Regions from separate parts of the Lactiplantibacillus sp. B652 genome, predicted to be linked through region 1. Evidence: riboswitches for the same ligand, from Rfam matches in the RefSeq annotation. Region 1 holds a riboswitch; the other holds the start of a gene.
What was found. Region 1 has a riboswitch for FMN ahead of ribD (bifunctional diaminohydroxyphosphoribosylaminopyrimidine deaminase/5-amino-6-(5-phosphoribosylamino)uracil reductase RibD). Riboswitches for the same ligand answer to the same signal wherever they lie in the genome.
Positions count from the first base shown of each region.

Region 1 (3,417 bases):
TGATGTCCGCCGCGTTGGCCCCACCAGCCTAAAATCAGGGCCACCATCAGTCCAATCGGCAACCCCCATTTCCAGACAGGCGCGACCTGACGGGGACCGGCTTGCCAGGCCTCAAAAGCCATCATGATGAGTGCAAAGCTGAAGAAGAAGGCGTTCCGGTATGGAAAGCCGGCGGGCGTTTGAAACATGTGCCAGATCGTATCGAGTGTCCGAATTGCCATGCTTAAAAATAAGGCCAGTAACAGACCAAAGCCATGCCATTTGTGCGCTCGCGATAGTTGCGGGTGGACGAAGAAGCACCCTGCGAGCAGTAAAACTAGCGTGCTAGTGAACAGCGTTGGTGCGTGGGCCAGGCGAGTCGTGAAATTAGCGGCGCCAATCCCAAGCTGACTGAGCGTTTTCCAGCCGATTTGCAAAACCGGCAAGTAACTGGAAGGCTTGACCGCCGTTTTGGCCGTTGTCAGCATGCCCAGCCCAGTCGGAATGAGCAGAAACATCGTACTCAAGCCACACAACAGGGTCGTCAAGATAAAATGCCAAATCAAGGTCGACTGAGTGCGAATCGTCTGCCAGATGCACTCACCGGCTGGTTTAGTTTCAAACAATTGATAAATGAAGTAGTAACCGACGAACAGGCCGGTCATATAACCTAAATAATAATTGGTGACGATGCTGAGCCAGAACCAACCGAAGAATTGTCCGCCGTGTCCGGTCGCAATCAAGCGGTCCAGGCCCATAATGACTAGTGGCAGCCAGATCAAGGCATCTAACCACATCACCGTGAAATAATTGAGTGCGACGAATCCGCAGCAGCTAAAGGCCGTTCCAAAAATGGCCGTGGACCAGTGCCGTGTATTGAAATGTGTTTGCAAAAACCAGGTCATACTGATGCCAATCGCACCGATTTTAACGATGATGAGCAAACTCAAAGCGGTCGGTAAATGGGCCGCTGGAAAAAATAAAATTAATAAGTTGAAGGGGCTTAATAAATAATACGCGATATTTGGTAAGGCGTTACCACCGATTGACTGTGAAAATGAATAGGCTTGAAAAGAATGTGCAAGAATTGCATGACGATAGGCGGTGAAAAACGATAAGTATTGACCACCCATATCACTTATCAGCAAATTATGGTTGCCAAAGGGCGTAATGTGGTAGTACCCAAAGACGACCCCAATAATCATCATGGATAGCAGCCCTGAAAGTATGGCGACTGGCCACCGACTAGTTTGGCGATTGTGCATTTTTGGTTGTCCCATTTAACCCAACTCCGATACTAGAAATATCATCAGACTAACATTCAAAAGTCTCAATTTTACATAAAAATGCGTAAAAATTTCTGAAAATAGTTATACTTTATAAGCAAGTATCGATAAATTTATTGAAAGTTTAACACAGCAGTCGGTGGGTCGAAATCAAAGTGACGATTTGACAATTTGTTCAGAAAGTGTTTTTATAAAAAGTGAAAACTGAATACGATTTCTTCGGGGCAGGGTGCAATTCCCGACCGACGGTAACAACGTATGTTGAAGTCCGTGACCCGCGTGCGCGCGGTGGACCCAGTGCAAGTCTGGGACCGACAGTATAGTCTGGATGGGAGAAGAAAAATGGCTTAATTTTACTAGGCAGTAGTAGCTATTCATGACCTTCATTAAGGTTTATTTAGCTGGACCCTACTGGTGAAATCTATTTAGCGAACACTCACACCCGATTATCGAATTTTGATAGTCGGGTGTTTTATATTCTATCGGAGGTGAAGCAATGTTAACTGATTGGATGCAACTCGCCGTCACTCAGGCGAAAAAGGCGGGAGTTGCGACTTATCAAAATCCGCAAGTTGGTGCGGTACTAGTCAAGGATGGCCAAGTCTTAGCACAAGGCTATCATCATTATTTTGGTGGTGACCACGCTGAAGTTGACGTTTTACGGCAAGTGACATCGGAACAGGCGAAGGATGCGACACTGGTGGTCACACTTGAACCTTGTTCGCATTATGGCAAGACCCCGCCGTGCTGTGAGCGCATCGTTCAAGCTGGAATTCGTAAAGTGGTGATTGGTCAGTTGGACCCCCATCCAGTTGTCGGTGGCAAGGGCTGCCAGTATTTGTTGGATCATGACGTGGCGGTCGTCACGGGTTGTCTGGCAAAGGAAGTACGAGCGTTGAATCCGCACTACAATCATTTTTATACGCATCAGCGGCCGTGGGTGACGCTCAAGACTGCGATGAGTCTGGATGGTAAGACCAATGCCGCTGGGGACGCGCGGACGTTGATTTCTAATCAGGCCAGTTATGCCGACAGTCAACGGTTGCGTTCGCAATTTCAAGCAATTTTGATTGGTGAACGCACCCTGACGATCGATGATCCGCAACTGACCGTCCGTTTACTCGCGATGACCCATCCGCCAGTTCGACTGATTGTACTGAATACCAGTGCCGTGGCGCGTGACCGGCGAATACTACAGGAAACCACTGGTGAGACTTGGCTTTTGTGTCGCCAGGCGAGCGCCAGTGATGCGTCATTACAGGCGTTACCAAACGTGGAAGTACGAATTGGTGATTGGACACCGGCGGCAATCAGCGAATTATGCCTTCAACACGGATGGCAGTCGTTATTGGTCGAAGGTGGTGCGCACCTGCAAGCGGATTTCGTTGCAGCGAATTTGATTGATGAATGGGTCAGCTATATCGCACCCACAATGATTGGCGGTGCCGGTTTGCCAGCAGTAATGGGAGCGGTACCAACCGAACAGCTGGCGTTTGAGCAACCGACATTGAAGTGGTTGGGAACAGATTTGCGGCTACGGGCCGTGCGAAAGGGAGTCGAGTAAATGTTTTCAGGAATTGTACAAGCCAAAGGTCGCGTCAGCCAGTGCCAGCGTGACGCATTAGAGATGACGCTCACGATTACTGCGCCGACAATCGTGACACCCACACTTAAAATTGGAGACAGTGTGGCGGTCAACGGGATTTGTTTGACGGTAACGGCGCTACAGCCGGATGCATTCAGCGTTGCGGTCATGCCCGAAACAACGCGCCGGACGAATCTGGGCCAGATGAGCGTGGGGTCACAAGTTAATTTGGAACGGGCACTGCAGGTCAATGACCGTCTGGACGGACACATTGTTCAGGGGCATGTCGACTATTGTGGTCAGGTTCAGGAGCTGGTGCCGGATGAACACGCGTTACGATTATTGATCAGTTTGCCAGCGGATTATCAAGCGTTGGTCGTTCCTAAGGGCTCGATTGCGGTTGATGGCGTGAGCTTGACCGTTGTAGCCGTGACTGCATCGACCTTTGAAGTTGATCTGATTCCGCATTCGCAAGACGTCACGACCCTCAGCGCGTTACAGATTGGCGATACGGTGAATGTGGAGACCGATATTTTGGGCAAATACTTAGCCCGTCAAGTTGTTTTA
Region 1 is NZ_JAMSKY010000002.1:328,329-331,745, reverse strand. Features, by position in the region: gene MZO40_RS04270 (YfhO family protein) at 1-1,259, opposite strand, end outside; FMN riboswitch at 1,477-1,609, shown strand; gene ribD (bifunctional diaminohydroxyphosphoribosylaminopyrimidine deaminase/5-amino-6-(5-phosphoribosylamino)uracil reductase RibD) at 1,762-2,829, shown strand; gene MZO40_RS04260 (riboflavin synthase) at 2,830-3,417, shown strand, end outside.

Region 2 (3,417 bases), on a different contig from region 1:
CGCCTGAATGCTGGGGTCCGTCGTGGTCGGATAGTAGCGGCGCTCATGATGGACCAACTCGGAAGTCACTTGTAGCGCCAGCTGACTGACTTGCTGAAAACGGCGCACATCGACCGTCTGAAATCGGCTGAATGCTTGTGGCAAGTAGCGGTGTTCCTGAATGGCCACCCACCGCGCCTGCCCTGCCGCAGTCAGCTGCCAACTGCCCGCTTCCGGACTAATCAGCAATCCGTTCTCTTCCAGAACCGCAGTCGCCGCCATAAAATCTTCGAGGGGGACCCCGTGCCAGCTATCTAGCAAATCTAAACAGCCCGCGGTCAAACCAGCAAACAACGTCGAGACTGTGCGGCGTCCGCGTAAGACATTGAACATGCCTTTGGCGCGGCGTGGCGTCGTCCCAAATAAGAGCAGCACATAATCCGTAAACACCGTGGCACCTCCTTTCTTAATTAACTGATCGTTGGGTATCTAAATGCAGCGACTTTTATGTAGATTCGAACTGAACTTGCTTTGCTACAACAACACAACAAATTCTTTCAAGCCCAAAGGATTCACTAGATTGTTGATTGCACGCTGTATCAATTACACCTTGTGCTAGTTAATTTGTCCTGAATTATGATTAAATCGTGCGGATTCTAAGTTCAAAGGCTACCAGCTGAGACCCGCTGGAAACAGTGCGAGTTACCGTAATCTTTATGTGGTAGATGCGTCCTTCACCGGCTTCCAGGCATTCTGGGCAATGGCCGGAACGTGGTGGACACAGATTTAAGCCGAAAACCACGTCTTAAATACTGGTCTTTCACTAACCAAGCCAAGAACGCTTGCTAAGTGAAATTTCACCACCGGGCCTTGCCCAGAATACCTTCCAGCCGGGATGGTATTCGAAAGGCAGACATGTGCAAACTCAACCTTTTTTGGATCTGTCGCTGGTTTTGTTACACGTTCATGGTGACATTCAACTGTGAGACTGATTCTAACGATAGCTAAACTGTTTGCCCATGCTTTATGGCTTCGGACAAGCAGCCTTATTAAACTTGTCAGCATTTTCCCTAGTCGTCTGAAATAACCAAGTCTTGAATTCTGAATGAAGGCAATTTGATCGACTAATTTCAAGACTAGTGTCTGGTGAAATTAGTGGGATTGAGAACAATGAACAATATTCCTGTGATTTTCTCAATAATTAAATGCCATAAGTCATGATGATACCAATCAAACCTTTGCATGAAGAACTACCCACCTAATATTTAGTGGTCAATTGCACCAGGATAGGTGGTCGTTCATCTGCCATTCGAACGGTTTCCCGACTGGCCGGACCGCCGGACAATGCTCAGTAGCCAAATTATTCTTAGCTGGAAGTGATTTTCTTCCGGCTTAGAATAAGACTCGTATTTGAAATTGCGCAGTGGTCTTCTGCGTGAGTTCAAATCGATGTCGGCTGCGTTCCAGCAATTGTCAGCCGGCCCCGGAAGTCGGACTAAGGTGCGCACCGGCAGACGAACAGTAAGCCAAACAATTGGCACGATTTAATCATCTTTAAAGCTAAATAACAGCTAGCACAACGCAGGAGCTTTCACGACATAGACTTGAACGCCATACCAACTCAAGTGAAAAAACGCAATGCTTTAAGAATAGCACGCTCAGCGGTCAAAAAAAAGCAGTCACCATGCAATTACGCAATTGATGACTGCTCACGTTTTTCACGTGTTATTTTTTAAACGCGACTTGTCAATTGATTATGCGTTCCCAACCACTTTGCTAAACGGTTGTAGACTAACCAGAAGACGTTGCCAACCAATAAGCCTTTGATCAAGTTGAATGGGACAACGGCCACTAAGACGATCGTGTTCAACGACATGCTTAGCTTCATACCCATCACTTGTAAGTAAAATGGCAGTACGAACGTCAAGTTGGCTAACGATTCAATGACCGTTAGTCCGATCGTCGCGACGCAAATCGCCAGTGGCATCCGCCACTTTGGATTGCCGCGATAATAGCGCAGCACAGCGGCAAAGGCTAAAATCAGAATAGCCGTACCTAAGAAGCTGGCCAACGAACCAATTAAGTTATAAACTGCAAAGCCAACCATGGCTGAATGCAGTAATAACTTGATGATGGTGATGATGAACGCACCGCCGACGCCGAATAGAAATAGACCAATCAAAATCGGAATATCCGAAAAATCAATCTTCATCCATGGCGCAACCGGCAAAATCGGAAACTCCAGTAACATTAAAATATACGCAATGGCACCGAGTAAGGCTATGCCCACTAGTCGGTGTAACGTTGTATGTTGCATAACGCACCCTCCTATGGGTCATCTTCAATGAACCGCATTACCATTTGTTCAACTAAAAAAATCCGCTCCGATCACACTAACTGTCATCCGGGGCGGACTTACTTGCAACGCTTGGCAAATAAGCTCGATCTTCTTTATACCAGACTTTACTGTCGACTTTGGAATTGCACCAAATCACTATGCACACGCATAGGTCGCGGGTTATTACCGCCGGTCGGGAATTACACCCTGCCCTGAAGATGAACCAATATTTATTTTTACAAGTTCATTGTAATGGCTTCCGTTCAAAAATGCAAGCGTTATCGTTCACCTTTTAACTTACTAATTTCGATCGGCTTCAATTTACGATATTCGCCGGGTTGTAAACTTTGCAAATCTAGAACCCCATACCGTTCACGTTTCAGCTTCGTCACTGGATGACCAACTGCCGCCAGCATTTTCTTCACTTGGTGATTATGGCCTTCGTGAATCGTCAACTGGACCAACGCGTTATTTTTCTTGTGATCACTATCTAACAAATTCGACTTGGCAGGGGCAGTCTTGCGACCATCGATTTCGACGCCGAGCCGTAATTGCTTCAAGTCGGCATTAGTCGGGACGCCTTCAACCTTCGCCAAATAAGTCTTTTTGACCTCATATTTCGGATGGGTCAGCCGATTAGCTAGTGCACCATCATTGGTCATAATGAGTAAGCCGGAAGTGTCATAGTCCAAACGTCCCACCGGATAGATCCGTTCAAGCACGTCCTCAAAGAAGTCCATGACCGTCTTACGGCCCTTTTCGTCGTGAACCGTCGTGACGACGCCCCGCGGCTTGTAAAATAAGTAATACACAAGTTTTTCAGCGTTCAACGGCACACCGTCAACTTCGACGTGGTCATGTGGTTCGACCTTAACGCCCAACGTTGTCACGGTCTTGCCGTTGACTTTCACGTGACCAGAAGTAATCAAGACTTCGGACTTCCGTCGCGACGCAATGCCGGCTTCTGCCATCACTTTTTGTAATCGTTCTGCCATTAGTTTTCCTCACGATTTCCTTTTAGTTTATCCTGAAATGCATTCAAAAATAGATCGGTTTCTGGAGCGGGATGTTCAGCATCACTCAGCGCCGCCAAATCGATG
Region 2 is NZ_JAMSKY010000003.1:315,894-319,310, reverse strand. Features, by position in the region: gene MZO40_RS06255 (helix-turn-helix domain-containing protein) at 1-429, opposite strand, end outside; gene MZO40_RS06250 (Gx transporter family protein) at 1,712-2,296, opposite strand; FMN riboswitch at 2,420-2,541, opposite strand; gene MZO40_RS06245 (pseudouridine synthase) at 2,596-3,312, opposite strand; gene scpB (SMC-Scp complex subunit ScpB) at 3,312-3,417, opposite strand, start outside.
Region 2: it holds a riboswitch for FMN, as region 1 does, so the genes downstream of both, MZO40_RS06250 (Gx transporter family protein) here and ribD (bifunctional diaminohydroxyphosphoribosylaminopyrimidine deaminase/5-amino-6-(5-phosphoribosylamino)uracil reductase RibD) in region 1, are expected to answer to the same signal.